One region of the Pectobacterium punjabense genome, then DNA from elsewhere that is predicted to be linked to it. Evidence: predicted binding sites of a transcription regulator. Region 1 holds the regulator's gene; each other region holds the start of a gene.

What was found. Region 1 encodes PurR, which represses purine synthesis genes. Its sites were predicted from a motif close to CANGCAAACGTTTGCNTG; they were not measured.
Region 2: rbsD (D-ribose pyranase) is a predicted target of PurR. The motif match lies at 2,065-2,082, and genes of this name have one in related genera.
Region 3: carA (glutamine-hydrolyzing carbamoyl-phosphate synthase small subunit) is a predicted target of PurR. The motif match lies at 6,065-6,082, and genes of this name have one in related genera.
Region 4: E2566_RS17920 (nucleoside-specific channel-forming protein Tsx) is a predicted target of PurR. The motif match lies at 4,595-4,612, and genes of this name have one in related genera.

The regions. Positions count from the first base shown of each region.
Region 1 is NZ_CP038498.1:2,724,687-2,732,028, forward strand. Features, by position in the region: gene gloA (lactoylglutathione lyase) at 1-305, shown strand, start outside; gene rnt (ribonuclease T) at 452-1,123, shown strand; gene E2566_RS12265 (Grx4 family monothiol glutaredoxin) at 1,231-1,581, opposite strand; gene E2566_RS12270 (C40 family peptidase) at 1,921-2,772, shown strand; gene cydH (cytochrome bd-I oxidase subunit CydH) at 2,862-2,951, opposite strand; gene purR (HTH-type transcriptional repressor PurR) at 3,344-4,369, shown strand; gene cfa (cyclopropane fatty acyl phospholipid synthase) at 4,686-5,837, shown strand; gene E2566_RS12290 (riboflavin synthase subunit alpha) at 5,899-6,534, opposite strand; gene E2566_RS12295 (MATE family efflux transporter) at 6,783-7,342, shown strand, end outside.
Region 2 is NZ_CP038498.1:4,722,525-4,729,866, reverse strand. Features, by position in the region: gene qseC (quorum sensing histidine kinase QseC) at 1-479, opposite strand, end outside; gene qseB (quorum sensing response regulator transcription factor QseB) at 476-1,138, opposite strand; gene E2566_RS21385 (YgiW/YdeI family stress tolerance OB fold protein) at 1,383-1,778, shown strand; gene rbsD (D-ribose pyranase) at 2,095-2,514, shown strand; gene rbsA (ribose ABC transporter ATP-binding protein RbsA) at 2,522-4,027, shown strand; gene rbsC (ribose ABC transporter permease) at 4,035-5,003, shown strand; gene rbsB (ribose ABC transporter substrate-binding protein RbsB) at 5,029-5,916, shown strand; gene rbsK (ribokinase) at 5,988-6,914, shown strand; gene rbsR (ribose operon transcriptional repressor RbsR) at 6,919-7,342, shown strand, end outside.
Region 3 is NZ_CP038498.1:4,030,546-4,037,887, forward strand. Features, by position in the region: gene E2566_RS18275 (LysE family transporter) at 1-66, shown strand, start outside; gene E2566_RS18280 (VOC family protein) at 139-507, opposite strand; gene E2566_RS18285 (helix-turn-helix transcriptional regulator) at 605-1,294, opposite strand; gene carB (carbamoyl-phosphate synthase large subunit) at 1,455-4,679, opposite strand; gene carA (glutamine-hydrolyzing carbamoyl-phosphate synthase small subunit) at 4,694-5,842, opposite strand; gene dapB (4-hydroxy-tetrahydrodipicolinate reductase) at 6,288-7,109, opposite strand.
Region 4 is NZ_CP038498.1:3,946,216-3,953,557, reverse strand. Features, by position in the region: gene hofC (protein transport protein HofC) at 1-325, opposite strand, end outside; gene gspE (type II secretion system protein GspE) at 322-1,794, opposite strand; gene ppdD (prepilin peptidase-dependent pilin) at 1,797-2,243, opposite strand; gene nadC (carboxylating nicotinate-nucleotide diphosphorylase) at 2,569-3,459, opposite strand; gene E2566_RS17920 (nucleoside-specific channel-forming protein Tsx) at 3,604-4,470, opposite strand; gene ampD (1,6-anhydro-N-acetylmuramyl-L-alanine amidase AmpD) at 4,870-5,445, shown strand; gene ampE (beta-lactamase regulator AmpE) at 5,442-6,296, shown strand; gene E2566_RS17905 (amino acid permease) at 6,377-7,342, opposite strand, start outside.

The sequences.
Region 1 (7,342 bases):
CCGAATACAAATACACACTGGCTTTCGTCGGTTATACCGAAGAGAGCGAGGGTGCAGTTATCGAGCTGACCTACAACTGGGGCGTCGACAGCTACGATCTGGGCAACGCCTATGGCCATATCGCGTTGGGCGTTGACGATGTTGCCGCAACCTGTGAGCGTATCCGTAAAGCTGGCGGTAATGTGACGCGTGAAGCGGGTCCGGTCAAAGGCGGTACGACCGTTATCGCATTCATCGAAGATCCAGACGGTTATAAAATCGAATTGATCGAAAACGCCCATGCTGGCAACGGCATCGGTCACTAATACTCCGCATTCTACAGGTGCTGCATCGGCACCTGTTCTCCCCCTTCTTCTGCTACCGCCACCGGTTGAAAGGTAACGGGCATGCTGCATCTCCGGCCAAAATTTGCCATAATGCGCGCTGCGTTTTGCTGACAATTAAGAGACAAATGGCTGATAAAAGTGATCTGAACGCCCTGAGCGGCCGTTTTCGTGGGTTTTATCCAGTAGTGATTGATGTTGAGACTGCCGGATTTAATGCGAAAACTGATGCCTTGCTGGAAGTCGCAGCAGTAACATTAAAAATGGATCAAGACGGTTGGTTACAGCCAGATGAAACGCTACATTTTCACATTGAGCCATTCGAAGGCGCGATTCTGGAACCTGCGGCACTGGCGTTCAACGGCATTGACCCCACCAACCCGCTACGTGGTGCGGTGAGCGAATACGATGCGCTGCACGAAATTTTCAAAGTCGTGCGTAAAGGGATTAAAGATCAGGGCTGTAACCGTGCGATTATCGTGGCACATAATGCCACCTTCGATCACAGCTTTATGGCAGCGGCAGCGGATCGTTGTAGCCTGAAACGTAACCCGTTCCATCCTTTCGCCACATTCGATACCGCCGCCCTTAGCGGACTGGTTTTAGGCCAAACGGTTCTGGCTAAAGCCTGTATTACCGCTGGCATTGCGTTTGATTCCAGCCAGGCGCACTCCGCGCTGTATGACACCAATCAGACCGCGTTATTGTTCTGTGAGTTGGTTAACCGCTGGAAACGTCTGGGAGGATGGCCGCTTGCGCTGGAAGAAAGCTCTCTCGAAGATACATCAGCCGAAGACTAAGAAAACGCGAAAGCTAATCGTAAAAAAACGGGTGCCATAGCACCCGCTGGGAATATTCACGCTCGCATCATAACCGTACTGAGATTGTTATTGCGTGTGGTGCAACATTACTCCTGATCGGCCTGCTGCGCTTTGTATTTATCAGCCGTTTCTTTGATCAGCTGTTGCAGTTCGCCACGCTGAAACATTTCAACCACGATATCACAACCGCCAACCAGTTCCCCATCCACCCACAGCTGTGGGAATGTCGGCCAGTTCGCGTATTTCGGCAGTTCAGCTCGAATATCCGGGTTCTGTAAAATATCAACATAAGCAAAACGTTCGCCACATGAAGACAATGCCTGGACGGTCTGTGCAGAAAAACCGCAGCTTGGCAATTTTGGGGAACCTTTCATGTACAGCAGAATCGGGTTTTCAGCAATTTGGCGCTGAATTTTTTCAATTGTCGGTGTCGTCATCTTCTTGCTTCCTTAAACCTATAGGATGGCTAACGTCCAAAACGCTAGCCATGAGTCGCCGTCAAAGTGTTACGACAGCGACATTGACTCAATGATATTGTACCGATGCCAATAGCCACAAAAAAACGCCATTTTTTGTAGGGTTATTTTTCTACTGATTATTCATCATTGATGAAATCAACGCCAGAAAACGCTGATAAATCAGACGAAAAAACAACTATTAACGTTTTTTCACTATTCTGTATGAATAAAGCGGCCATGCCCACTTTTTTATGACGCCGTTTTCAGGAATACTGTGCGGATTGAGCGAGTTAAGGATTATGTTCGGTCACTTTTATTATGCGCTTATTTATTACTCTTTTTATATTATTTTTCAGTAACCTATCCCTGAACGTCGTTCAGGCTGCGCCGCATACCCCGCATTCTACGCCGAAGAAAAGCGCCGTTGAAGAAACGAATAAGAAAAGCCGTCAAACAAAGGGTAATGCTAAGTCACCAGCGCCAATCAAAAGCAAAAAGCCAGAACCTGCCACCGTCAGCAATAAATCCAAACCCCGTACGGCTAACAAACCGGTAGAAAAGAAGCCATCCCGGACGCAAAGCAGCACACCTGCGCTAGTGAAAAAAAACCTTAAAAAGCTGAAGCCTGAAGACGACAGGCAGACCATTGCACAGGCCAGAGTCAAAACCGGGCTGAAGAAGACAGCACTCAAAGGAAAAGTGGATAAAAATCCAGCGCCCACAGAAAAGGGCATGACACTGAGCGCAGCGCATAAAAAACGCTATCAACACGCCAAAACGACCGCAATGAATAAACTGATGAGCCAGATCGGTAAACCTTACCACTGGGGCGGATCGTCTCCTTTTACTGGTTTCGACTGTAGCGGGCTGGTCTATTACGCCTATAAAGACGTCGTTAAGATCCAAATCCCTCGTACCGCGAACGAAATGTACCATCTGCGTGATGCCGCGCCGATTAAAAAGAGTGAGCTGGAAAGTGGCGACCTGGTCTTTTTCCGCATCAACAATCGTGGGGCTGCCGATCACGTCGGGGTGTATCTGGGGGAAGGCAAATTTATCCAGTCACCGCGTACAGGTTCAGATATTCGTATCAGCAAGCTAAGTGAAGATTATTGGCAGGAGCACTATGTTGGGGCGCGTCGCGTGGTGACGCCACAGACCATTCGTTAAGCGATAGCACGCCGAACAGAAGCGTATTCAGACACGTTTTGTGCAATAAACCTGTCTGAATACCTAACCTGCGCAAAAAGCACTGAAGGTTAGTTCAACACCGCAATGAAACTAAACGCGATGATCACAGCCAACGAGCCAACCGTTGTCAGCAAAGACATCTTCAGATCTGTATCCATAAACCACTCCTTATTAGCAAACAAATTTCATCTGAAACTTCATCTGAAAAAAAAGACACCATCATTCACAGCCGAACCCACGTAGACAGTTAAAGCTACAAATAATAGGGTTATTACGATTCTTTCATAATTCTAGCGAAAAATCTCCGACGGATGCATCACTAATAGTATAAATTAGCCCTTTCACTTTCATGATAAATCGGACACAATCCGCTGTTTATGAAAGCGCTGCGTGCCAGTCGAAAAACGTCAAGCCAGATCCCTTCGGTATAACATTCGGCATTCTCCTTCTGAAATCCTGTTTTTTAGCTTAGAAGAAGAACTTTAAACGTAGGCAAACGATTAACAATATACTTACGTCTGTAACAGGTAAGTTCAGGAGTCATTTTTAGATGGCAACGATTAAAGATGTGGCAAAACGTGCTGGCGTTTCCACCACAACCGTATCGCACGTGATCAATAAAACACGTTTCGTCGCCGAAGAGACTAAGGCAGCCGTCAGGGCAGCAATCAAGGAATTGCACTATTCGCCTAGCGCCGTCGCCCGCAGCCTCAAAGTTAATCACACCAAATCTATCGGCTTGCTGGCTACATCCAGCGAAGCGCCCTATTTCGCCGAGATCATTGAAGCGGTCGAAAACAGCTGTTATGCCAAAGGCTACACGCTGGTACTGTGTAATTCTCATAACGATATCGGCAAACAACGCGCTTATCTCTCGATGCTGGCGCAAAAACGCGTCGACGGTCTGCTTGTGATGTGTGCCGAGTACCCGCCAGAGTTATTGGGCATGCTGGAAGATTATCGCAGCATTCCCATGGTCGTCATGGACTGGGGCCAAATGCACAGCGATTTCACCGATACCATCATCGATAACGCCTTTGAGGGCGGCTATATGGCAGGCCGCTATCTGATTGAACGCGGCCATCGGGATATTGGTGCCATCCCCGGAATACAAGAGCGCAACACGGGTAACGGGCGCTACCTTGGCTTTTTAAAAGCCTTAAAAGAAGCCGACATTACCGTACGCGACGAATGGGTCGTGCGGGGCGATTTCGAACCGGAATCCGGCTACAAAGCCATGCATCAGATCCTCGCACAGAAACAGCGGCCAACGGCCGTATTCTGCGGCGGCGATATCATGGCAATGGGTGCTATTTGTGCGGCTGACGAACTGGGTTTGCGCGTGCCACAGGATATTTCGGTGATCGGTTATGACAACGTGCGCCACGCGCGTTTCTTTACGCCTGCGCTGACCACCATCCACCAGCCAAAGGAGCGTCTGGGACAGTCCGCTTTCGCGATGCTGCTGGATCGCATTACCAGTAAGCGGGAAGATGCACACGTCATTGAAGTGCACCCAACGCTGATTGAACGTCGCTCAGTTGCCGACGGCCCGTTCCTCGATTACCGCCGCTAACCTCGGCGACTCAACATAGACCGATTTTTCTTATTCCCACCCGCTTTCCTTGTCTGCTTCAGCCAATTTCCTTGTGTGCTGGCTGAAGCAGATTTAAACTGAAAACTGCGTTTCACTTTCACTGATAAAACCCAGAATAGCGATAGCCGCACGTAAGCGGATACGCGTTCTTCTTGCCTATAAGCGCATTAACTACCTGCTTATTAGCGCATTTCTTCTTCCTTTTTCTCTGGTGACAGCTGGTACATCATCTGCGGTAAGTGCTGTCCAGGTATGTTTTTCCATACTTTCACACGTGAAAAATTTAGGAGACATGATGGGTACACCTTATGCGAAAGAGCAGCATAGCCATACCACGCCCTGGTTGAAAATCATGCAAGACAGGTTGAATACGGCGGGTATCACTATTAACGGCACTCGCCCTTTTGATATCTGCGTTAACCACCCTGGTTTTTTTAAACGCGTCTTGCGGGAAGGTTCGCTGGGATTAGGGGAGAGCTATATGGACGGATGGTGGGAGTGTGAACGGCTGGATATGTTTTTCCATCTTGTCCTACGTGCAGGGCTAAAGGACACACTCCCTCGCCGTTTGCACGATCTTATGCGAATCGCCACTGCCCGCATCACGAATTTGCAATCCCGCCGACGCTCTCGAGTCGTCGGCGAATTGCATTACGATCTGGGTAATGACCTTTTTTCCCTCATGTTGGACCCTTACATGCAATATTCCTGTGCCTACTGGAAACAGGCACAAACGCTGGAACACGCGCAGGAAGATAAACTCACGATGATTTGTGAAAAACTCCAGCTTAAACCCGGCATGACACTGCTGGATATCGGCTGTGGCTGGGGCGGGCTTGCTGAGTTCGCGGCGCGTCGCTACGGGGTTTCCGTTTACGGTATCACCATTTCCCGAAAACAGCAGACGCTGGCACAACAGCGCTGCCTGGGACTGGATGTCATCATCAAACTACAGGATTACCGCGATCTCGATCGGCACTTTGACCGCGCGGTGTCAGTAGGTATGTTTGAACACGTAGGGCCACGCAACTATGATAACTACTTTCGTATTGTACGCCGCAGCCTAAAGCCCAATGGGCTGTTCCTGCTGCATACTATCGGTGCTAATTCAACCGATTCACGCCTCGATCCCTGGATTCATAAATACATCTTCCCCAACGGCTGCATTCCATCCGTTGTGCACATTGCGCAGGCGAGTGAGCCTGACATGGTGATGGAAGATTGGCACAATTTCGGTGTTGATTACGATCGCACATTAATGGCATGGCATACGCGCTTTCAACAAGGATGGCCGCAGCTTGCCACACACTACTCTGAACGTTTTCGTCGGATGTTCAGCTACTATTTGAATGCGTGTGCCGGAGCATTCAGAGCAAGAGAGCTTCAGCTCTGGCAGATCGTCTTCAGCAGGGATGGAATAGACGGCGGGTTGCGTGTTTCTCGCTAACAGAAAAGAAAAAACCGGACGATGTTGCTCGTCCGGTTTACAAAAAATAGGGAATGCAGCATTACTCTTCTTTACCGAGGTCGTTCACCTGTTTACTGGCTAACACGCGCTCGACGGTATCCACCACGGCCTGTGTTTGCGGGTCGATCTCAATATTGATGCGATTGCCCAAACGCTTCAGCCCCAACGTTGTGCGGTTCAGCGTTTCTGGAATTAAATGCACACAGAAGCGCCCGCGGGTCACCTCGCCCACCGTCAGGCTGATACCGTCAATCCCGACAAAACCTTTATGCAGCACGTATTTCATCAGCGCTTCATCTGCCAGACGGAACCAAATTTGATGGTTGTTCTCTGAAACCTGAATCTTGACCACTTCCGCCGTACACATAATGTGGCCCGACATCACATGTCCACCGATCTCATCACCGAATTTCGCCGCCCGCTCAATATTCACGACATCGCCTTCATGAATATCACCCAGATTCGTTAGCCGCAGCGTTTCTTTCATGAGATCAAAACTGACACGATCGCCATCAATAGCCGTCACCGTCAGGCAACAGCCGTTGTGCGCCACCGATGCACCGAGCGCGAGCCCTGGCAACAGGTCGGGAGGAAGTTGAATAACGTGAGTACGAAAATTGGATTTTTCTTCAATTGACACCACAGGTGCGGTGCCCTGAACAATACCGGTAAACATGCGGTTTGCCTCTTAAAAACAAAGAAATGACGCTGTGCAGTGTGCACGATATTCCACGGAAAACCAAACCGGAATACCGAACGTCAAACGCTATCGAAACCGCAGCGTAACAAAAAGAATATATTCTCTTTCATGCTGGTTTACTTTTATTAAGTCGTTACAATAACACGCTCATTTTGTTCTTGACGTTTTTCACATCCAAATTATTCATCCCGCTAGCAAAATTAAGTCATTCAAGGAAGGTATCCGTGCAACAGTATCTGACAGAAGCGCGTAAATTATCGGCGCTTGCTGTTCCTGTCATTATTGCGCAAGTGTCCCAAACATCAATGGGGGTGGTTGACACCATCATGGCAGGTGCTTATAGCGCCACCGATATGGCCGCCGTCGCAGTCGGGACGTCGATTTGGCTACCCGCCATTCTTTTCGGCCACGGTCTGCTGTTGGCGTTAACGCCTGTTGTTGCACAGCTCAACGGTTCCGGCCGTCGCGATCGCATCTCTCATCAGGTACGACAATCTTTTTTCCTGGCCGCCATTATTTCTCTGCTGACAATGTTGGTGCTGTATCAGGGGGAATATGCTATCAATCTGATGAGCGACGATTCGCCGGAACTCGCAGCAAAAGCCATCGGCTATCTGCATGCATTGCTGTGGGGCGTTCCTGGCTATCTGTTCTACCAGGTGTTGCGCTGCCAGTGTGAGGGGCTATCAAAAACCTATCCCGGCATGATGATTGGATTCATTGGGCTGTTAATCAATATCCCGATTAACTATATCTTTATCCACGGTAAATTTGGCATGCCCGA
Region 2 (7,342 bases), 2.0 Mb from region 1:
ACAATATCCAACGCCATATCCTGACGGTATTCCCATTCCTGACCCACCGCAATCACATAACGATTATCCTCCGTCGTCAGCCAGACGATGCGCCATGTGTCGTTATCATCGCGCAGTTTGCCGTCGGTGAAGCCGTTGTGCTTATAGTCAAAAATGAAATCTTTGCCGTTCTCACCGTCGTTCAACACCATTTTCCCATCGTGGGTAAACATGGCGAAGGCCAGTGCATCATCATCCTGTTTACCTCGGTCTTTATGTACCAGACTTTTGGTCTTGGGCAGAGAAGTTGATTGGATTCGCAATTCATCGGGATTCATGGTGGCCAGACGTTTGGCAAACAACATTTGCTGGGTATCAAAGAGTTCATTGATGTTATGGCGCGTTTGAGACCACGAAAGCAGACTGGCTACGCCCCAGCACATCACTGTCAACAGCGTAAAACCCGCAACCAGGCGTAAACGCAGGCTGAGTCGGTTCATGGTGCGTCCCCCAGAATATAGCCAATGCCATGTACGGTACGGATAAACCCGCTGCCCAGTTTTTTGCGCAGGTGGTGGATATGCACTTCGACCGCGTTGCTAGAGACATCATCATCCCACCCGTAGAGCTTTTCTTCTAACTGCACACGTGTGAGTACGCGGTTGGGATTGAGCAAAAATAGTTCCAGCAGCGCCAGTTCGCGGGATTTTAATATGAGAGGCGCGTTGTTAAGCGTGACGCTCCGAGAGCCTGGCTCAAGGGAAACTGAGCCGTGCGTTAATGTGGGTTGGAGCTGACCGTGACGGCGGCGAATCAGTGCCTGTAGGCGAGCGGCGACTTCCGTTAGTGCAAAGGGCTTACATAAATAATCATCGGCACCCTGTTGCAACCCTTCCACGCGTTGTTCCAGCGCATCGCGGGCGGTCAGAATCAACACCGGTTCATCATGTCCAGCCTGACGCCATTGGCGTAGGATATCCATCCCATCCATACCCGGCAGGCTGAGATCGAGCACCACCGCATCATAAGGGGCGGCCTTTAATGCGGCAGCACCCGCTTTACCTTCCGTAAACCAGTCAATACTAAAGCCCAGTTTGGTCAACCCTGCTTTTAGACCATCACCGATCAGGCGATCGTCTTCAATTAACAATATTCTCATGGCCGCCTCGCAGGGAATGTACCGCTGTCGTATTTACGCCTTTCCCGGTTTTATACGAAATCGTGGGGTGATGTGTACAGGACAAATCGCTGAAATCGGGCGATTTCGGCAAGATAAAAAAATAAAAATGCAAAGGATGACTCCTTAAGATTCTGTTAAGAACGGTTTGTTTTAATCCTTCTCGAAGACCGATTACTCCCGCAGGTTGACTGCGAAACGACAGGCAAAATAAGGAAGGTAAAATATGAAAAAAGCAGCTGCGTTATTCGCCATTACCGCTCTGGTTTCTGCACCCGTATTTGCTGCACAAAGCGGCGGTGGTTTCGTTAACCCGGAAACGCCTGCGGTTGGCACACATAAAGGGGGATTCATCGATTCACAGAACACCCTCACCACGGTAGCTAAGGCTAAAGATCTGCGTGACGACAGTTGGGTTACGCTGAGTGGCAATATTGAAAAACGGATTGGTGATGAGAACTATCTGTTCCGCGATGCGACGGGCACGATAGAAGTTGAAATCGATCACAAGCGTTGGAATGGTCAGATGATTTCGCCCACGGATAAAGTGGAAATCCAGGGTGAGTTGGATAAAGACTTCAATTCAGTCGAGCTGGATGTGAAGCAGATCCGTAAACTCTAATCTGTTATCTTCAATTGTCGAATGGCGGGCTATTTCCCGCCATCTCTCTATTTATCAACTATCTACGTCCGTCATTTTTCACGTTGCCAGCATTTATTCACACAAGCGATCGGCTTGGTTAAGCTCATCGAGATACCTTCCTTTGCCATCTTCCTGAAACCTGAATTATCTAGGGTAGATAACCACATTATGTTGTCTTTATTTTTTGTTAGCGAAACGTTTCGATAGTGATCACATTTTTTTTATTTCTTCATTGCCTTTCTCTCTTCTTTTTCTAGAATATTATCAGCGAAACGTTTCGCTGGTGGGGTGAGAGATGAAAAAAGCAGCATTATTGAATTCAGATATTTCTTCCGTGATTGCTCGGCTGGGGCACACCGATAGCCTTGTTGTTGGTGATGCTGGTTTACCGATTCCAGAAACGACGACCCGTATCGATCTGGCGTTGACGCACAATGTGCCAACGTTTTTGCAGGTGGTTAATGTTGTCACCAGTGAAATGCAGGTCGAGGCCGCTATTCTGGCGGAAGAGATGATTGAAAAGAACCCCGCGGTCCATGACGCGTTACTCGATCAATTGAAGCAACTTGAACAACACCAGGGAAACTCAATTGCATTGCACTATGTCAGCCATGAAGAATTTAAAACCCAAAGCGGCAAAAGCCGGGCCATCATTCGCAGCGGAGAGTGTTCACCGTATGCCAATGTCATCCTTTGTGCTGGCGTAACGTTCTGAGGTATCAATGCAACCTTTACTGCAACTGCAAGGCATCACGAAATCTTTTCCGGGCGTTAAAGCGCTTTCCGGTGCGGCACTCAATGTCTACCCGGGAAAAGTGATGGCGTTGGTGGGCGAGAACGGTGCGGGCAAGTCCACCATGATGAAAGTCCTGACCGGGATTTATCGTAAAGATGCCGGCAGCATCCATTTTCTGGGGCAAGAGGTGGATTTCAACGGGCCGAAAGCGTCTCAGGAAGCAGGTATCGGTATTATCCATCAGGAGCTTAACCTGATTCCCCAGCTCACGATTGCCGAGAATATCTTCCTCGGTCGTGAGTTTACCAACCGTTTCGGGCGAATTGATTGGAACAAGATGTATGCTGAAGCCGATAAACTGCTGAAACGCCTTAATTTGCGCTATGACAGTCGCCGTATGGTGGGGGATTTATCGATTGGCGATCAGCAAATGGTGGAAATTGCCAAAGTACTGAGCTTTGAATCGAAAGTCATCATTATGGATGAACCCACCGATGCCCTGACCGATACCGAAACCGCTTCGTTATTCAGTGTGATCAAAGAGCTGCAATCTCAGGGATGTGGCATCGTTTATATTTCCCACCGTTTGAAAGAAATCTTCGAAATCTGCGATGACATTACCGTTTTCCGCGATGGTCAGTTTATCGGCGAGTGTCCGGTAAGCGACTTACAGGAAGATACGCTGATTGAAATGATGGTAGGGCGCAAGCTGGAAGATCAGTACCCACGCTCAAATAAAGCGCCGGGAGAGGTTCGCCTTAAGGTGCAGAACCTGTCTGGACCTGGCGTAGACAACGTTAGCTTTACGGTACGGAAAGGTGAAATCCTGGGTGTCGCAGGGCTGATGGGCGCGGGTCGAACTGAACTGATGAAGATTCTCTACGGTGCGCTACCACGTACTGGCGGCAATGTGACGCTTGATGGCCGTGACGTGGTGACCCGTAAACCGCAGGATGGTTTAGCCAACGGCATCGTTTATATCTCTGAAGATCGCAAGCGAGATGGTCTGGTGCTGGGCATGTCGGTAAAAGAAAACATGTCGTTAACCGCACTGCGCTATTTCAGCCATGCTGGTGGTCGTCTCAAACACGCCGAAGAACAGTTGGCGGTCGCTGACTTTATTCGCTTGTTCAACGTTAAAACGCCTTCTATGACGCAGCCTATCGGCCTGCTTTCCGGTGGTAATCAGCAAAAAGTGGCGATTGCCCGTGGCCTGATGACGCGCCCGAATGTCTTGATCCTTGATGAGCCAACGCGTGGCGTTGATGTGGGGGCGAAGAAAGAAATTTATCAGCTAATCAATCAATTCAAAGAAGAAGGGTTGAGCATCATATTGGTGTCATCCGAAATGCCCGAAGTCTTGGGAATGAGCGATCGCATCATTGTGATGCATGAAGGGCGCTTAAGCGGTGATTTCCCGATTGAGCAAGCAACCCAGGAAGCACTGATGGCTGCGGCCGTTGGTAAGCAATACGGCGCAAAGCAGGAGTAAGTCAGACATGAGTTCTCAATCTATCGCGGCAAAACGCTGGTTCAGCAAAGAGTGGTTACTGGAGCAAAAATCGCTGATCGCGCTCCTGATCCTGATTGCGGTTGTTTCCGCCATGAGCCCTAACTTTTTCACCTTGAATAACCTGTTCAATATTCTCCAGCAGACATCGGTAAACGCCATTATGGCTGTCGGTATGACGCTGGTGATTTTGACCTCGGGAATCGACTTGTCGGTGGGCTCACTGTTGGCGCTGACTGGTGCCGTCGCGGCTTCCATTGTTGGGCTTGAAGTGAATGCGCTGGTGGCAGTATTTGGTGCGCTGGCACTGGGGGCACTGATTGGCGCAGGCACGGGTATCATTGTTTCTAAAGGCAAAGTGCAGGCATTTATCGCTACGCTGGTCATGATGTTGTTACTGCGCGGCGTGACAATGGTTTATACCAACGGTAGCCCGGTTAATACGGGTTTTTCCGACGTGGCAGATGCTTTTGGCTGGTTCGGTATCGGTCGTCCGTTGGGGATTCCGACGCCAATCTGGATCATGGCTATCGTCTTCGCCGCGACCTGGTACATGCTGCACCATACGCGCCTGGGGCGTTATATCTATGCGCTGGGTGGTAATGAATCCGCAACCCGCTTATCCGGTATCAGCGTTGATAAAATCAAGATTATTGTCTATTCCCTGTGCGGGCTGCTGTCTGCCCTGGCGGGAATTATTGAAGTTGCACGTTTATCCTCTGCACAGCCTACAGCGGGTACAGGGTATGAACTGGATGCCATTGCAGCAGTGGTATTGGGCGGCACCAGTCTGGCAGGAGGCAAGGGGCGTATTGTTGGCACGTTGATCGGCGCACTTATCCTTGGTTTCCTCAACAATGGACTGAATTTATTAGGTGTTTCTTCTTACTACCAAATGATTGTCAAAGCAGTCGTCATTTTGCTGGCGGTTCTGGTAGATAACAAAAGCAGTAAATAACCTTCATTCACACAGGAATTGAGTTATGAATATGAAAAAGCTGGCTACTCTGGTTTCCGCTGTTGCGCTGAGCGCGACTGTCAGTGCTAATGCCTTGGCCAAAGATACGGTTGCTCTGGTGGTTTCTACGCTGAATAACCCGTTCTTTGTTTCTATGAAAGAGGGGGCGCAGAAAGAAGCTGACAAACTGGGCTATGAGTTGATTGTGCTGGATTCTCAGAATAACCCTGCGAAAGAACTGGCTAACGTTCAGGATTTAACGGTCCGTGGCACCAAAGTATTGCTGATCAACCCGACTGACTCTGATGCAGTAGGCAATGCGATTAAAATGGCTAATCAGGCAAAAATCCCGGTCATTACGCTGGACCGTGTCGCTAGCAGTGGTGAAGTCGTAAGCCACGTTGCTTCTGATAACGCTTTCGGCGGTAAAGTTGCCGGTGATTTCATTGCCAAGAAATTGGGTGAAGGTGCCAAGGTGATTCAGTTGGAAGGGATCGCAGGAACCTCTGCTGCGCGTGAGCGTGGGGCGGGTTTCATGAAATCTGCTGAGAAAAATAAATTCGCTATGCTGGCAAGCCAACCTGCTGATTTCGATCGTACTAAAGGGTTGAACGTGATGCAGAACCTGCTGACCGCACACCCTGACGTTCAGGCGGTATTTGCTCAGAACGATGAAATGGCGTTAGGTGCACTGCGTGCATTACAAACCGCAGGCAAGACAGATGTGCTGGTTGTGGGCTTTGACGGTACCCAAGATGGTGTGAAAGCCGTTGAGTCAGGCAAGCTGGCAGCAACGGTGGCTCAGCGTCCAGACCAGATCGGTGTAATCGGCATCGAAACGGCTGCGAAAGTGCTGAAAGGTGAAAAAACGCAGGCCATCATTCCAGTTGACCTGAAGCTGGTCGCTAAATAAGTAAAGAATAAAGCAGGGCTCGCGCCACCCGTTTGTGGTGGCGCATTATTAACGTAGCGGGATTCGACATAATGAAAACGGGTAAGCTGGTGGTGCTGGGCAGTATTAACGCTGACCATATTCTCAATCTTGAGCAATTTCCCCGCCCGGGCGAAACGGTGATCGGTGAACAATATAGTGTCGCTTTCGGCGGGAAAGGCGCTAATCAGGCCGTTGCCGCTGGCCGAAGTGGTGCGGATATCGCCTTTATTGCCTGCGTCGGAGAAGATGATATCGGCGCTCGCATTTGTCAGCAGCTCTCCAAGGACAATATTGATGTTTCTGCCGTTGAGGCTATCTCCGGGGAAACAACGGGCGTTGCGCTGATTTTTGTTAACGCTGAAGCTGAGAACATGATCGCAATTAACGCTGGCGCGAATGCAGCGGTGACGCCTGATTATCTTCATCATCATGGGCAACACATTATTGATGCTTCTGCATTGCTTATGCAGCTTGAATCGCCGTTGGCAACGGTTATTGAGGCAGCTAAACTGGCACATGAACACCAGACTAAAGTGATTCTCAACCCGGCTCCTGCTCGTGAACTGCCTGATGAACTGTTATCGCTGGTCAATATGATCACGCCGAATGAAACCGAAGCACAGTTCCTGACAGGAATTACGATTGAGACAGAAGAGGACGCCGCTCGCGCAGCACGGGTTCTGCACGATAAAGGTATCGAGACGGTTCTTATCACATTGGGTAGCCGTGGCGTATGGCTAAGTGAAAGTGGTCAAGGGCAGCGTATTCCGGGGTATCGCGTAAAAGCTGTGGATACTATTGCCGCTGGAGACACCTTTAATGGTGCGTTGGTTACCGCCTTGCTGGAAAACCGGCCAATGTCTTCTGCTGTGAAGTTCGCTCATGCTGCGGCTGCGATTGCAGTAACTCGCCGAGGTGCTCAACCTTCTGTCCCGTGGCGAGAAGAGATCGACGCATTTTTGCAAGCTCAGGGGTAATTTTTTGGCCACCATGAAAGATGTCGCCCGTTTGGCGGGCGTTTCTACTTCTACTGTATCTCACGTCATTAATAACAATCGCTTTGTCAGCGATACCATTCGCGAAAAGGTGATGAAGGCCGTTGAGGATCTCAACTATGCGCCATCTGCGCTGGCCAGAAGTCTGAAAATAAACCAGACCCGCACTATCGGTATGTTGCTCACAGCCAGTAGTAACCCGTTTTATGCTGAAGTTGTGCGTGGCGTTGAACGCTGTTGTTATGAGCGGGGCTATAGCCTGATTCTGTGCAACACCGAAGGCGATCGCGACAGAATGAGTCATAGCCTTGAAACGCTCCTGCAAAAGCGGGTCGACGGCGTATTGCTGATGTGCACTGAAAGCCATCGCCCCTTGCCTGAAATGATGAGCCGCTATCCTTCTGTTCCTA
Region 3 (7,342 bases), 1.3 Mb from region 1:
AAACTGGTAGATAAGCTGCTGGGAACGGTGTTGATCGCGTTAGGTATCAAAGTAGCGCTGGGTTGATAATGCCGTCTGGAGCGATATACCCCCTCCGATTTTCACCGAAGGGGGTTATGGTCTTATCCTGAAGTGGGCTTAGTAACTGGCATAATAAACACGTAATCGATGTTGATCGGGATCGAGTGCCACGAACGTCAGGCCAAAATCCATCTGGGTGATGTCCTGAGCGATAGTTATATTCCGTGCCTTCCAGCTTTCATACATCGCATTCAATACAGCCTCACTCTCGACACGAATGGCTAATTCGCTACCACCGCCCACTAATTGCGCTACCGGTTTAACCTCATGCTTAGACCACAACCCCAATAACAACCCAGAGTCAAAGGCAAACATGGCAAAGTGTTCTGACTTCTCAATAGGCTGAAAATCAAACAGTTCACGATAGAAACGTTCACTGGCAACAGCATTTTCCACATATAAAATAATAAAATTTGGTGCGTTCATCAGAGACTCCCTGTAATCAGGTGAGATATAAGCAGAAGGATTCTGCTTGCCTGAATGCATCGTAGTACGCCCTGATGTCAATTTTTGTCAGTAGCCATTACTGCTGAGGAATGCCCTCTTTTTCATACCACTCTTTTAATAACTGCTGCCGACGACGAGGATAGCGCTGTTCCAACACCGACATGCTACGGATACGTTCAGCTCTGAAATGACGAAACTGCTGACGACGTTCGCACCAGGCGGCAATCACGTGCGTTTGATCGAAAAACCCCAATGCAAACGGCCAGATAACACGGTGGGATTCATCCCCCTGAAGGTCACAATAAGCAATCTCCGTACGACGTTCTGCACGAATAGCATGACGCAAGACAGATAAATCGATAACAGCAGCGGGAGTAACTTCTGCCTTACCCACTAATAATCCTGAGGAATCGAGTGCATTGCGCAACTCTGGCGGTAATACCGCCGCAATCTTCATCAACGCATTACGGGCTGCCCCCGCCAAACGCTCATCTGTTCTTCGGACTACCCAGCGCGATCCCAATACCAATGCTTCAATTTCCTCTTCTGAAAACATCAGAGGAGGGAGAATGAACCCTGGGCGCAGGATATAACCTAATCCCGCCTCGCCCTCAATATGCGCTCCCTGCAACTGTAGCGTAGCAATATCACGATAGACGGTTCTCTGGCTCACATTTAACTTTTCCGCCAAATACGCCCCTGTTACGGGAAACCGGTGATGGCGTAATATCTGTAAAAGCTCAAGTAAACGCTGCGTTCTGGACATCATCTCACCCTGATTTCAGGCATAGAAAACCTGTTCAATACCGGCCTTAAAACAGAGTGGCTGGAAAGAGGGTTTCAGGCTAAATAAAAATACAAAAAAGCCAGCGCTGTTACCAACGCTGGCTTTCATCATCGGTTTATTGCCTACCGAAGCCGGCCAATCAACCTTTAATCATCGCATGCATTTCCTGCACGGAAGTCACCTTCTCCGTCGGATCTGCCGTCAACGACATCGCGGTAGCGAAACCGCCGTTCAGCGTCGTGTCGTAATGCACCTTGTATTGCAGCGCACTGCGGCGAATCAGCTTGGAGTCCTCAATCGCCTGACGTCCTGCTGTGGTGTTGACGATGTAAGTATACTCGCCGTTCTTGATGCGGTCCTGAATGTGCGGACGACCTTCGTGCACCTTGTTCACCAGACGTGGATTAATGCCCGCTTCACCCAGCTCAATCGCCGTACCGTGTGTCGCATCCAGCTCAAAGCCGTGTTTCAGCAGTTTGGCCGCCAGATCCACCACACGGGCTTTATCGCCCTCACGTACCGACAGCAGCGCACGTCCGGTTTTCTTCATGTGCGAATTGCTGCCCAGCATCGCCTTGGCAAACGCTTCAGCAAACGTGCGGCCAACGCCCATCACTTCACCGGTTGAACGCATTTCTGGCCCCAGAATCGGGTCAACGCCAGGGAATTTGTTGAATGGCAGCACCACTTCTTTCACTGAGTAGTAAGGCGGGATGATTTCTTTGGTGACGCCCTGCTCAGCCAGCGTTTTGCCTGCCATCACGCGTGCCGCGACTTTCGCCAACGGAACGCCCGTCGCTTTCGAGACGAATGGTACCGTACGCGCTGCACGTGGGTTCACTTCAATCAGATAAACTTCGTTATCCTTCACCGCGAACTGCACGTTCATCAGACCGCGAACACAAAGTTCAAACGCCAGCTTCTCAACCTGCTGACGCATCACGTCCTGAATCTCTTTGCTTAACGTGTAAGCCGGTAGTGAACAAGCCGAGTCACCGGAGTGAACCCCTGCCTGCTCGATGTGTTCCATAATGCCGCCAATCAGTACACGTTCGCCGTCGCAAATGGCATCGACGTCCACTTCGATAGCATCGTCAAGGAAGCGGTCTAACAGAACCGGCGCATCATTGGATACGCTCACCGCGTTTTGGAAGTAGCGACGCAGGTCGATTTCGTCATACACGATTTCCATCGCACGGCCGCCCAGAACATAAGAAGGACGAACAACCAGCGGGTAGCCGATACCACGCGCTTTTTCTACCGCCTGCTCAATGGTCGCGACCGTGGCGTTAGCGGGCTGTTTCAGCCCCAGACGATTCACAGCCTGTTGGAAACGTTCACGGTCTTCTGCACGGTCAATCGCGTCCGGGCTGGTGCCGATAACCGGCACACCAGCGGCTTCCAGCGCACGCGCCAGTTTCAGCGGCGTCTGGCCACCGTATTGCACGATAACGCCTTTTGGCTTCTCGATACGGACGATTTCCAGCACATCTTCAAACGTTACCGGCTCGAAGTACAAGCGGTCAGACGTATCGTAGTCTGTTGAAACGGTTTCAGGGTTACAGTTGACCATGATGGTTTCATAACCATCTTCACGCAGCGCCAGAGAAGCGTGGACGCAGCAGTAGTCAAATTCAATTCCCTGACCGATACGGTTAGGTCCGCCGCCCAGCACCATGATTTTGTCACGATCCTGAGTCGGATTGGCTTCACATTCTTCTTCATACGTGGAGTACATGTAAGCCGTATCGGTGGCGAATTCTGCCGCACAGGTGTCGACGCGCTTATAGACCGGATGCAGGTCGAATTTATCGCGCAGCTTGCGAATTTCGCTTTCTGCCACGCCAGCCAGCTTCGCCAGACGCGCATCGGCAAAGCCTTTACGCTTCAGCGTGCGCAGGAATTCTGCATCCAGCGCGGTAGCGCCTTTCTCTGCAACCTGCTCTTCCAAACGAACCAGCTCTTCAATCTGCACCAGGAACCAGCGATCGACGTTGGTCAGGTTAAACACGCCATCGACGGACATCCCCGCGCGGAAGGCATCGGCGATGTACCAGATACGCTCGGCACCGGCATCTTTCAGCTCGCGGCGGATTTTGGTCAGCGCTTCTGGATCGTCTAGATCCACTTTCGGATCGAAGCCCGTTGCGCCCACTTCCAGGCCACGCAGCGCTTTCTGCAAGGATTCCTGCTGCGTGCGACCAATCGCCATCACTTCACCCACAGATTTCATCTGCGTGGTCAGACGATCGTTGGCACCCGCGAATTTTTCGAAGTTGAAGCGCGGAATCTTGGTCACAACGTAGTCGATAGCAGGTTCGAAGGACGCTGGCGTACGACCACCCGTGATGTCATTCATCAGCTCATCGAGCGTGTAGCCTACAGCCAACTTGGCCGCGATTTTCGCGATCGGGAAGCCCGTTGCTTTAGACGCCAGCGCGGAAGAACGTGATACGCGTGGGTTCATTTCGATCACGATCAGGCGACCCGTTTTCGGGTTTACCGAGAACTGAACGTTGGAGCCACCCGTTTCTACACCGATTTCACGCAGTACCGCCATCGAGGCGTTACGCATGATTTGATATTCTTTATCGGTCAGCGTTTGCGCTGGTGCAACGGTGATGGAGTCACCGGTGTGGATACCCATCGCATCAAAGTTTTCGATGGAGCAGACGATGATGCAGTTGTCGTTCTTATCACGCACCACTTCCATCTCATACTCTTTCCAACCAATCAGCGATTCATCGATCAGCAGCTCTTTGGTTGGCGAAAGATCCAGCCCACGTTCACAGATCTCTTCGAACTCTTCGCGGTTGTAAGCGATGCCGCCACCGGTGCCGCCCATCGTAAAGGAAGGACGAATAATGCACGGGAAGCCGACGTCAGCCGCGACAGCCAGCGCTTCTTCCATATTATGTGCAATACCAGAACGCGCCGTGTCCAGACCGATTTTCTTCATCGCGACGTCGAAACGGCGGCGATCTTCTGCTTTATCAATCGCGTCTGCCGTTGCACCAATCATGGTGACGCCGAACTCGGCCAGCACACCCTGGCGTTCCAGCTCCAGCGCACAGTTCAGCGCGGTCTGGCCGCCCATCGTCGGCAGCACCGCGTCTGGACGCTCTTTTTCAATAATTTTACGCACCACTTCCCAGTGAATTGGCTCGATGTAAGTTGCATCGGCCATTTCAGGGTCGGTCATAATGGTTGCTGGGTTGGAGTTCACCAGAATAACGCGGTAACCCTCTTCACGTAGCGCTTTACACGCCTGTGCACCCGAGTAGTCAAACTCACACGCCTGGCCGATAACAATCGGGCCTGCGCCCAGAATCAGGATGCTTTTAATATCTGTACGTTTTGGCATTTTCTCGCTCCTGATTATTTAGCTGAAGAACGGTAAGTCTGAATCAAGTCAATAAAGTGGTCGAACAGCGGCGCGGCATCGTGCGGGCCAGGGCTGGCTTCTGGATGCCCCTGGAAGCTAAACGCCGGTTTGTCAGTACGGTGAATTCCCTGAACCGTGTGGTCAAACAAGGATTTATGCGTGACGCGCAGCGTGTCCGGCAGGTTATTTTCATCCACCGCAAAGCCGTGGTTCTGTGCGGTGATCATCACACAGTTGTTATCCAGATCTTTTACTGGATGGTTGCCGCCGTGGTGACCCAGCTTCATTTTGATGGTCTTCGCACCGCTCGCCAATGCCAGCAGTTGGTGACCAAGGCAGATACCGAACACCGGAATATCCGTTTCCAGGAAGGTTTTGATCGCGCGAATCGCATAGTCACACGGTTCCGGGTCGCCCGGGCCGTTAGAGAGGAAAATACCGTCTGGATTAAGCTTCAGTACGTCTGAAGCAGACGTTTGCGCCGGAACAACCGTCAGGCGACAACCGCGATCTACTAGCATACGTAAAATGTTGCGTTTCACGCCATAATCATAAGCCACTACGTGGTAAGGCAACTCACTCTCGTTTTTCGCCGCAGGCAATTCGCCTTCCAGCGTCCAGCTTCCCTGTAACCAGCTGTAGCTTTCCGTCGTCGTCACTTCTTTTGCCAGATCCATCCCCTTCAGCCCTGGAAAGGCTTTCGCTTTCTCCAGTGCGACGGCAGCATCCGGTGCATCGCCCGCGATGATGCAGCCATTCTGTGCGCCTTTTTCACGCAGCAGACGGGTCAGTTTACGGGTGTCGATGTCGGCGATGGCAACGATGTTGTTGCGTTTGAGGTATTCAGACAGGCTTCCTTCACTACGGTAGTTGCTGGCAATCAGAGGTAAATCGCGAATAACCAGACCTTGAGCCTGTACAGAGGGGGATTCTTCATCGTTGGCATTAGCGCCGACATTACCGATATGGGGATAAGTGAGAGTGACAATCTGGCGGGAATAGGAAGGATCAGTAAGGATTTCTTGATAACCGGTCATCGACGTATTGAAGACCACTTCCCCCACTGCCGATCCTTCTGCCCCAATGGCCCGACCGTGGAATTGGGTTCCGTCTTCCAGAACCAATAGCGCTGACTTAATCAAAACACCCTCCAAGGAATAAACAATCACGTTATTTGCATATTAATTCAGATTCGAGCCACTAAATCAATGCAAAAACTACCTGTAAGGCCAATTTTTGGCAAATTGGGCGCATTTTAATGATGGTCTTCCCAATTGTCTACCCAAACCGCTTTTTTTCTCTTATTTTTATGCTTTCCGAAATAAATAACCGCCCACTGACGTAAAAAGCCGTATCAACTTAGACAGGTAAACGGTTGCGAGACAATTTTGTTAAAATCAGGGTAACAAATCACCAGCAAAGGACATTTAGGCAGTGGGGAAGGTAAACCATCACGAAAAAAGAGAATAAAACCCAAATAAAAACCGGTGATAACAACAAAAACAAACCAAAAACATGAAAATAAAGGTGAGAACAAAAAAACCCACCTTTTTCATAAAGATATTTTTTTATAAAAAAAATAAAGTACTACAAATCATCCAAAGAAAGCACATCTCTCATATCAAAAAGACCAGATTCCTTCGCACCAATCCAAATAGCCGCTCTTACGGCACCATTAGCAAATGTCATACGGCTAGAAGCCTTGTGGGTAATCTCAACGCGCTCACCAATATCAGCAAACATCGCCGTATGCTCACCGACAATGTCACCCGCCCGCACGGTAGCAAAACCAATGCTTTTAGGATCGCGTTCTCCCGTATGACCTTCACGCGCGTAAACGGCGCAGGACTTCAGATCGCGTCCCAGCGCATCAGCAATCGCTTCGCCCATCGCCAACGCGGTGCCAGACGGCGCATCCACTTTGTGGCGGTGATGTGCTTCAATGATTTCGATGTCAGTATAGTCGCCCATGACCTTGGCTGCTTTTTCCAGCAGTTTCAGCATGACATTGACGCCAACGCTGAAGTTCGCCGCAAACACAATCCCGATATCCTGTGCAGCCAGCTTAATCGCCGCCTTACCTGCGTCATCAAAGCCGGTTGTCCCAATAATCATGCCCTTACGATGCTGACGGCAAAATGCCAGATGCGCGAGCGTCCCTTCTGGTCGGGTGAAGTCGATCAAAATATCGAAATCATTCTGCACGGCATCCAGGTTTTCATTCACGGTGATACCGTTTTTACCCAGCCCTGCCAGCTCACCAGCATCACTTCCGATCAGGGACGAGCCAGAACGTTCGAGTGCCGCGCCCAGTACCACACCGTCCATTTGCTCAACAGCCTGAATTAGCTGACGCCCCATACGGCCGCCCGCACCAACCACCGCAATACGGATGGATGAATCTTTCATAATGCCTCTCTCTTTTTGATCCTGACGACATAAAAATAACATCAGGTTAACGGGCGCTGCGCACTATCGCCAGCGGATTTACCGCCAGATTAGAAAATACTGTTTGAAGCCGCAGAAAATCAGCAAAACTGTCTAGCTACAGCCAGCAGAATCGCATCTGAAAGCGATGAAAAGCCTTAAAGCGTTTGAAGACAAGCAGAAACGTTCAGAAATAAACCATACGTGATAACGCA
Region 4 (7,342 bases), 1.2 Mb from region 1:
TTCCCTGAGCAACATGAGTGCGAACGTCGCGTAATATGCAGCGCCAACCGGGGCGCTCATGCTGCTCTGACACCAATTTTAATGCTTCCAGCAGAGGCAATCCAGCTTGTAGTAGAGCCGCAAGCTGTTTGATTAACTCACCTAGCTGTTCGCGTTTCCAGTAGCGGGGTGACAGATAATGGCCAGCCTTTACGATGAGCGGCTGGTAGCCTTGGGCAATCAAGTTGGCATAGGCGTGCTGGCGGTGCGTGCTAATCAGTGTGCCGTTAGCAAATTCGCCCTCGGATGTGATTGCCTGCCAATGATATAAGCGCGCTAACTTCATTGTATCTCCTGATTCATAGACCACTCATCGCCGACAACACGATAGACTTCAACAAGTGAGGTTAGGCCATCGTTGATCCGTTCGAGCCCCGCAGCCAGCAGTGTCGGAAAACCAGAGTCTTGCGATAGGGCAGATAATTCCCCAATGCTGGCGTTGCCTGCTAATGCAGCCTGAAAATCTGGCGTGATGGGGAGTAATTCATAGAGCGCGACACGACCATAGTAACCAGAGAAGCAGTGGCTGCAACCGCTGGCCTGCCAATGGTTCAGTGGTCCTTGCCATATATTTTTTGGCAGTGAGAGTAGCGGTTCTCCTTGGGTTTTACAGTGTGGGCATAGTCGACGCACAAGCCGCTGTGCGATGATGAGTTTAAGCGCCGAAGCTAACAGATATCCAGGAATGCCCAAGTGATTGAGACGAGTTAGCGTTTCGACCGCAGAGTTGGTATGCAACGTGGACATGACCAGATGGCCCGTTTGTGCGGCTTTTACCGCAATTTCAGCGGTTTCAGCATCGCGGATTTCACCAATCATAATGACGTCTGGATCTTGTCGCAGCAGCGCACGTAAAATTCTCCCAAAGCCTAGTTCCGCTTTGGGATTGATTGCCGTTTGATTGATTCCCTGTAAGGGAATTTCGACCGGATCTTCCACGCTACAGATATTGCGACTGCACTCGTTAAGCCAGCGTATTGCGCTGTAAAGCGTCACGGTTTTACCACTCCCTGTAGGACCAGTGACTAGCAGCATTCCCTGTGAGGCGTTCAGCACACTGATAACCTGCTGCAATGCTTTTTCGCCAAGACCGAGTTTGTCCAGCGCCAACTCCTGTTGGTGCGTTTGTAAAATACGCAATACGACTTTTTCCCCCTGCTGCACGGGGAGGGTGGCGATACGTAACGAGTAGGGCTGTTGATCCAACGTTAGGCTGAATTGACCATCCTGCGGCAACCGTCGTTCGGCGATATTCAACTTACCCATGATTTTTAGCCGTGCGGTAATTCGGCTTATCAGCTCTGGAGGTGGTGCGGATATTACCTGTAATACACCATCAATGCGTAGCCGCACACGGTAGCTGTCTAGCTGTGGCTCAAAGTGGATATCAGAAGCGCGGCGCTGAACGGCGAGGCGTAGCGTTTGATGGATAAATTGCGCAACAGGGGAATCGTCATCATGATCCTGCGGCCCTACGTTGGCGTGATGAATACTGGCATGGTAGGTTTCTACTGGCTCGGCAACGGCGTTCACGGGGTTAAGCTGTTGTTCCATTCTGGCCTGCGGCCACTGTTCCACCATAATGCGGCGATTGCTGGCAAAACGCAGTGCGGAAATCATTTCCGCCGAAGGGGAGGTCGTGACGGCTACCGACAGCGTTTGTTCATCAATGCTGAGCAATAATGCCTGATAACGCCGGCACAGCGTCTGTAACTCGCTGAGCGTATGCTCGGAGGAGAAGGACGAATCTGTCATGATTAACCCGCCGTATTATCAAAACGGAAAACGTCCTGACAGGCGGCTTGCAGGCTCTCTGCGCCGTTATCTGTGGCACAGTTTTTCGTCCAGTGTGAAGCACCAGTTTCGGTATCCCACGTTGGCGTCAGAATAACGCGTAGCCCTTGCAGAGTAGATTGCCCAGTGAGCGTAATCACCCCTTGGGCGACGCTAACGGCGCTGACATAGCGTGAAGATTTGCTACCAGGAATTCCCTGATTACCTGCGTTGCAGGCCGTAAACGCCGCATTTTCCAGGCCGCAGAGATCGACTGGCGTTTTATAAGACACCATCGTTTGTAGCATGTCTGTGAGCGCCGCCTTTTGCAGATAACCTTGATAGGCGGGGACGCCAATGGCGCTGAGGATAGCAATGATCGCAATCACGATCATCAGCTCAATCAGTGTGAATCCTTGTTGTGTTGTCATGTTGATTTCCCTGTTGTTGCATATAAATTTTGTGGCACATAAATATTGCGGTACATAAACCCATACGGATGGCGGCAGCATAGGAAAGGGAGCGAAGGCTGACGAGCAGGAAAATGTGAAACAGGAAGGCGCTACGACATGTTTTTAGCGACTTGCAGAGGATTGAAAGTTTTTTGCGAGCAGAGACGCAATTTTCACGCTGTTGGGACAGGAAGTCCGCGCGGGATTCGTAGTTTGTGTTGTTACGATGGTGTACGAGAGAATGATATGTAGAGAGGTGAACGAGGTGCGAAATAGCACCTCGCCGATAGAAATAGAGGAGCGATTAGATAAAGCGCATGGATAAATCCAGTGCCTGTACGTGCTTGGTTAATGCGCCCACCGAGATATAATCGACGCCGGTTTCTGCATAGCCACGTAGCGTGTCGAGCGTGACATTGCCGGATATTTCCAGTAGTGCACGGCCTTGTGCCAAGCCAACCGCTTCCCGAATATTATCCAGACTAAAATTATCCAGCATAATGATATCGGCACCAGCCTCTAGCGCCTGCTGCAACTCATTCAGTGATTCGACTTCAACTTCTACCGGAACATCGTTGCGCAAAGCCTGTGCTTTTTCTACCGCATTTTTGATTGAGCCAGCGGCGATGATATGGTTTTCCTTAATCAGGAAGGCATCGGATAGGCCAAGACGATGGTTATCTCCACCGCCGCATGATACGGCGTATTTCAGTGCGGTTCTCAGCCCCGGCAGCGTCTTGCGGGTATCCAGCAGTCGAGTGCGCGTTCCCTGCAAGACGGCAACATAGCGGCTGACTTCGGTTGCGACGCCGGACAGCGTTTGCAGGAAATTCAGCGCTGTGCGCTCACCGGTCAGAAGCTGTTTAGCAGGCCCCGTGATCTCACACAGCGTTTGATTGGGGGTGATAGCCTCGCCATCGGCGACGTGCCAAACGATCGTTGTCGTGTCGCCCAATTGAGAAAAGACTTCTTCAAGCCAGCGCGTACCGCAGAATATGCCTGCTTCGCGCGTGATAATACGCGCGCTGACGGTCTCGTTGTCGGGTAACAGCAGAGCGGTAATGTCTTGATTAGCATCGACGATGCCACCTAAATCTTCACGCAGTGCCAGTTGCACGCTGGCGGGGATATCTTGTGAAATACGAGCGAGCAAGGCTTGCTGGCGTTGTTCCTGACTGTAGCGACGCGTTGACATGACAAAACTCCGAAGGGGGATTCGGAGGTCTATGCTACCTTGTTTATATCAGGACATCCAGAATGAATAGCCTTTGTAATTCAATGCATTACTTTCTTTAACTTTCCGGCGAACATGCGTGGTCGCCGGAAAGGAGATGTCATTTTAGAAGTTGTAACCGACGACCAGGTAATAGCCCCAACCGGTAGATTTCACTTCAAACGGACCTTTGCCGAAATTGAGCTCTGTGCCATCAGCCCATTGGCCACCGTTGTGGAAATAGCGTGCGACGAAAGAGTAGTGCCAGTGGTCGTAACCCAGTGCCAGAATATGACTGGAGGCAATGGAGTTGTTAGTGCGGCTTGAATTCGATTTATCACGTAGTTCTGAACCGAAATCAAAATTGGTGAAGCTGATATACGAGATGTTACCGCCCATCAGAGAGCCCAGCGGGTAGGAGTATTTCACTTTTACGCGGTAGCCGTCCCACTCATTTTCGTTCGCTGCGCCGTAGTTCTGCCATTGGTATTTGGCATAACCGTTCAGTGATAGCGACAGGTCGGTACCGGTATCAATATCGGTACCTAACCCCATGTACCAGGTGCTTTGGCGTGAACCGCTGTTGCGCCCCTGATCGTAAATAACGTTATTGGCGATGTACCACTCTTTAAACGGACCAAAGCTCAGGTCAGCTCCCGTCAGTTTATCAATCGAGAAGCGTGGTTCGATCTCGACAAACAGTGGGGAGCCTTTGTCCCAAATGCCACGGCTGTCGGGATCGCCACCAAAAAATTTAGGCGCATCGGCGTAACCGTAGAAATCGAACCAGTCTTTACGCGCAAATGCTTCATATTCCAGGTAGGTCGTGCTGTTCAGTTGCGGTCCGAAACGCGTATGGGCGCTGCCGACGACGTTAACGCTTTGGTGCCACCAGTCGGAGAGGTATTCAGCTTTATTGCTATTGCTGTCGGCAAGAGCTGGCATTGAGCATGACAGTGCGAGCAAGGTGCCTGCGGCGAAAGTGTTTTTCATGTTAAGTACCATAGTGTTAGACGTTATTTACGCCGAGCGTAAGACCGCAAAATAAATTTTGGTAATATCAAAAAAAATCAGGAGATAATTTTGCCATGCATTTTAAGTAAAAATAGACGCAATGCACGAAAACGATTGCCTTTTATTGTGTTATTACATTTGTAATGTGACTTTAATCACACAATGAGATTGGGATTTTATCTTGCTAAAAAAGATGTGAAAGTCGAAAAAGGCAGGAAAATGGCTAAAACATCACAAAACGAACGGTAAAATCTATTGATATCCAGTTGGATAGATAGGATGACGTGAAACATGGTATCTTGGAGCCGAGGACTTTTAGCTCCAATTGATTTTTCGCTTGATTCAGCCGGCAAACGATACGATGCGAGGTTATCGCCGATGCTTTTGGAAAATGGCTGGTTATCCGACATTACACACACGCCTTCGCCGCATTATGATGGTCGCCCGAATAACGAGGTGCCTTCCTTACTGGTGATTCACAATATCAGCCTACCGCCCGGTGAGTTTGGCGGTCCGTATATTGACCAGCTGTTTACGGCGACATTGGACCCCACTGCGCATCCTTATTTCGCCGATATTTCCCATTTACGCGTCGCGGCACATTGCCTTATTCGTCGCGATGGGCAAACCACGCAGTATGTGTCTTTCGATCAGCGCGCCTGGCATGCCGGTGTTTCGGTGTTTGAAGGTCGTGAACGCTGTAATGATTTCTCTATTGGTATTGAATTGGAAGGTACGGATACGCTGCCTTTTACCATGGAGCAGTATCACTCACTGGTTATGATTACACGCCTATTAATGCGGGCTTATCCTATTACACCGTCTCGAATTACCGGACATAGCGACATTGCTCCGGGCCGTAAAACCGATCCCGGTCCGGCATTTGACTGGGACGGCTATCATCGTCTGCTACAAGAAAACTGGAAAGAAAACAAAGGGAGTCTCGATCAATGACGCTGTTTACACTGTTGCTTACGCTGGCATGGGAACGGTTGTTCAAACAGGGGGAGCATTGGCAGATCGATCATCGGCTTGACGTTGTATTCCGACACGTTCCCTCTCCCTCTTTATTTCAAACGCTGTTCCTGACGTTATGCAGCATGGGAATTGTGGTGGGACTGCTGTGGCTAACGAGTGGCATTCTGTTTGGCCTGATTTCTCTTTTGCTGTGGATTGTTATCAGCCTGATGTGCATTGGTGCGGGTGAGATTCGCCAACACTATCGACGTTATTTGCAGGCCGCACAGCGCGGCGAGGCGGATGCCAGCCGGGAAATGGCGGCGGAACTGGCGTTGATTCACGGTTTACCCGTTGGTGCTGGTGAAAGCGAGCAGCTAAAAGAGCTGCAAAATGCATTGCTATGGATAAATTTCCGGTTTTATCTGGCTCCGCTGTTTTGGTTCGTTGCCGCAGGACCATACGGGCCGGTTGCACTCGTGGGGTATGCGTTTTTGCGCGCCAGACAAACCTGGCTTGCTCGGCATAACACGCCGCTGGAACGTGCGCAGTCTGGTGTCGATCGTTTGTTGCATTGGCTCGACTGGATTCCCGCTCGTTTGGCTGGTGCGGCTTACGCGTTGCTGGGACATGGTGAAAAAGCGTTGCCTGCCTGGTTCGCATCGCTAGGGGACTCTCGCAGTTCGCAATATTGGGTGTTAACTCAGTTGGCTCAATTTTCTCTGGCGCGTGAATCCCATAGCGAGCCCGTAGAAACGCCCAAAGCCGCCGTGACGCTGGCGAAAAAAGTGACGCTGGTGCTGGTGGTGGTTGTCGCGCTTCTGACGATATACGGTGCGCTGGTCTGATGTTTGTTGGGCGTTGGTAGGAAAAATAATGGCCGACAAGGTCGGCCATTGAATCGAGAAAATGTGGTTAAGGCAGAGGTTTACTTAAGCTGATTTTTCTTTTTGATGAAGTAGCCCACGCCCAGAATAACCAGCCAGACCGGGATCAGCATGACGGAAATCTGAATGCCCGGCGTCAGGAACATGATGACCAATATCCCCGCCAGGAACAGCAGGCAGAGGTAGTTACCCAGCGGATACAGCAACGCTTTAAACTTGGTCACCGTACCTTCTTTGTCCTTCTGTGCACGGAACTTCAGGTGTGCCAGACTGATCATCGCCCAGTTAATCACGAGAGCAGACACGACCAACGCCATTAATAGCTCGAATGCTTTGCCGGGAATAAGGTAGTTAATCAGCACGCAGAGTGCTGTCGCCAGTGCGGAAATACCGATTGCGACAACCGGTACGCCACGGCTATCGACGGTCTCCAGCACTTTCGGGCCATTACCCTGTTTTGCTAACCCGAACAGCATGCGGCTGTTGCAATAAACACAGCTGTTGTAAACCGACAGTGCTGCGGTCAATACCACGATGTTCAGTACCGTAGCTACGACGTTGCTGTTCAGTTCATGGAAGATCATGACGAACGGGCTACCGCCTTCTACAACTTTTCCCCACGGATAAAGTGACAGCAGGATAGCAAGTGAACCGATATAGAAAATCAGAATACGGTAGATCACCTGATTGGTCGCGCGTGGAATACTTTTCTCTGGGTCATCTGCTTCTGCCGCGGTAATCCCCACCAGTTCCAGCCCGCCAAATGAGAACATGATAACGGCCATCGCCATCACCAGACCGAGCCCGCCATTCGGGAAGAACCCGCCTTGCGCCCACAGATTGGTCACGGTGGCTTCCGGCCCACCTGTACCGCTGATCAACAGCCAGCCGCCGAAGACGATCATGCCAATAATCGCAGCGACTTTGATGATGGCAAACCAGAACTCCATCTCACCGTAGACTTTGACGTTCGCCAGATTGATAGCGTTAATCAGTAGGAAGAATAC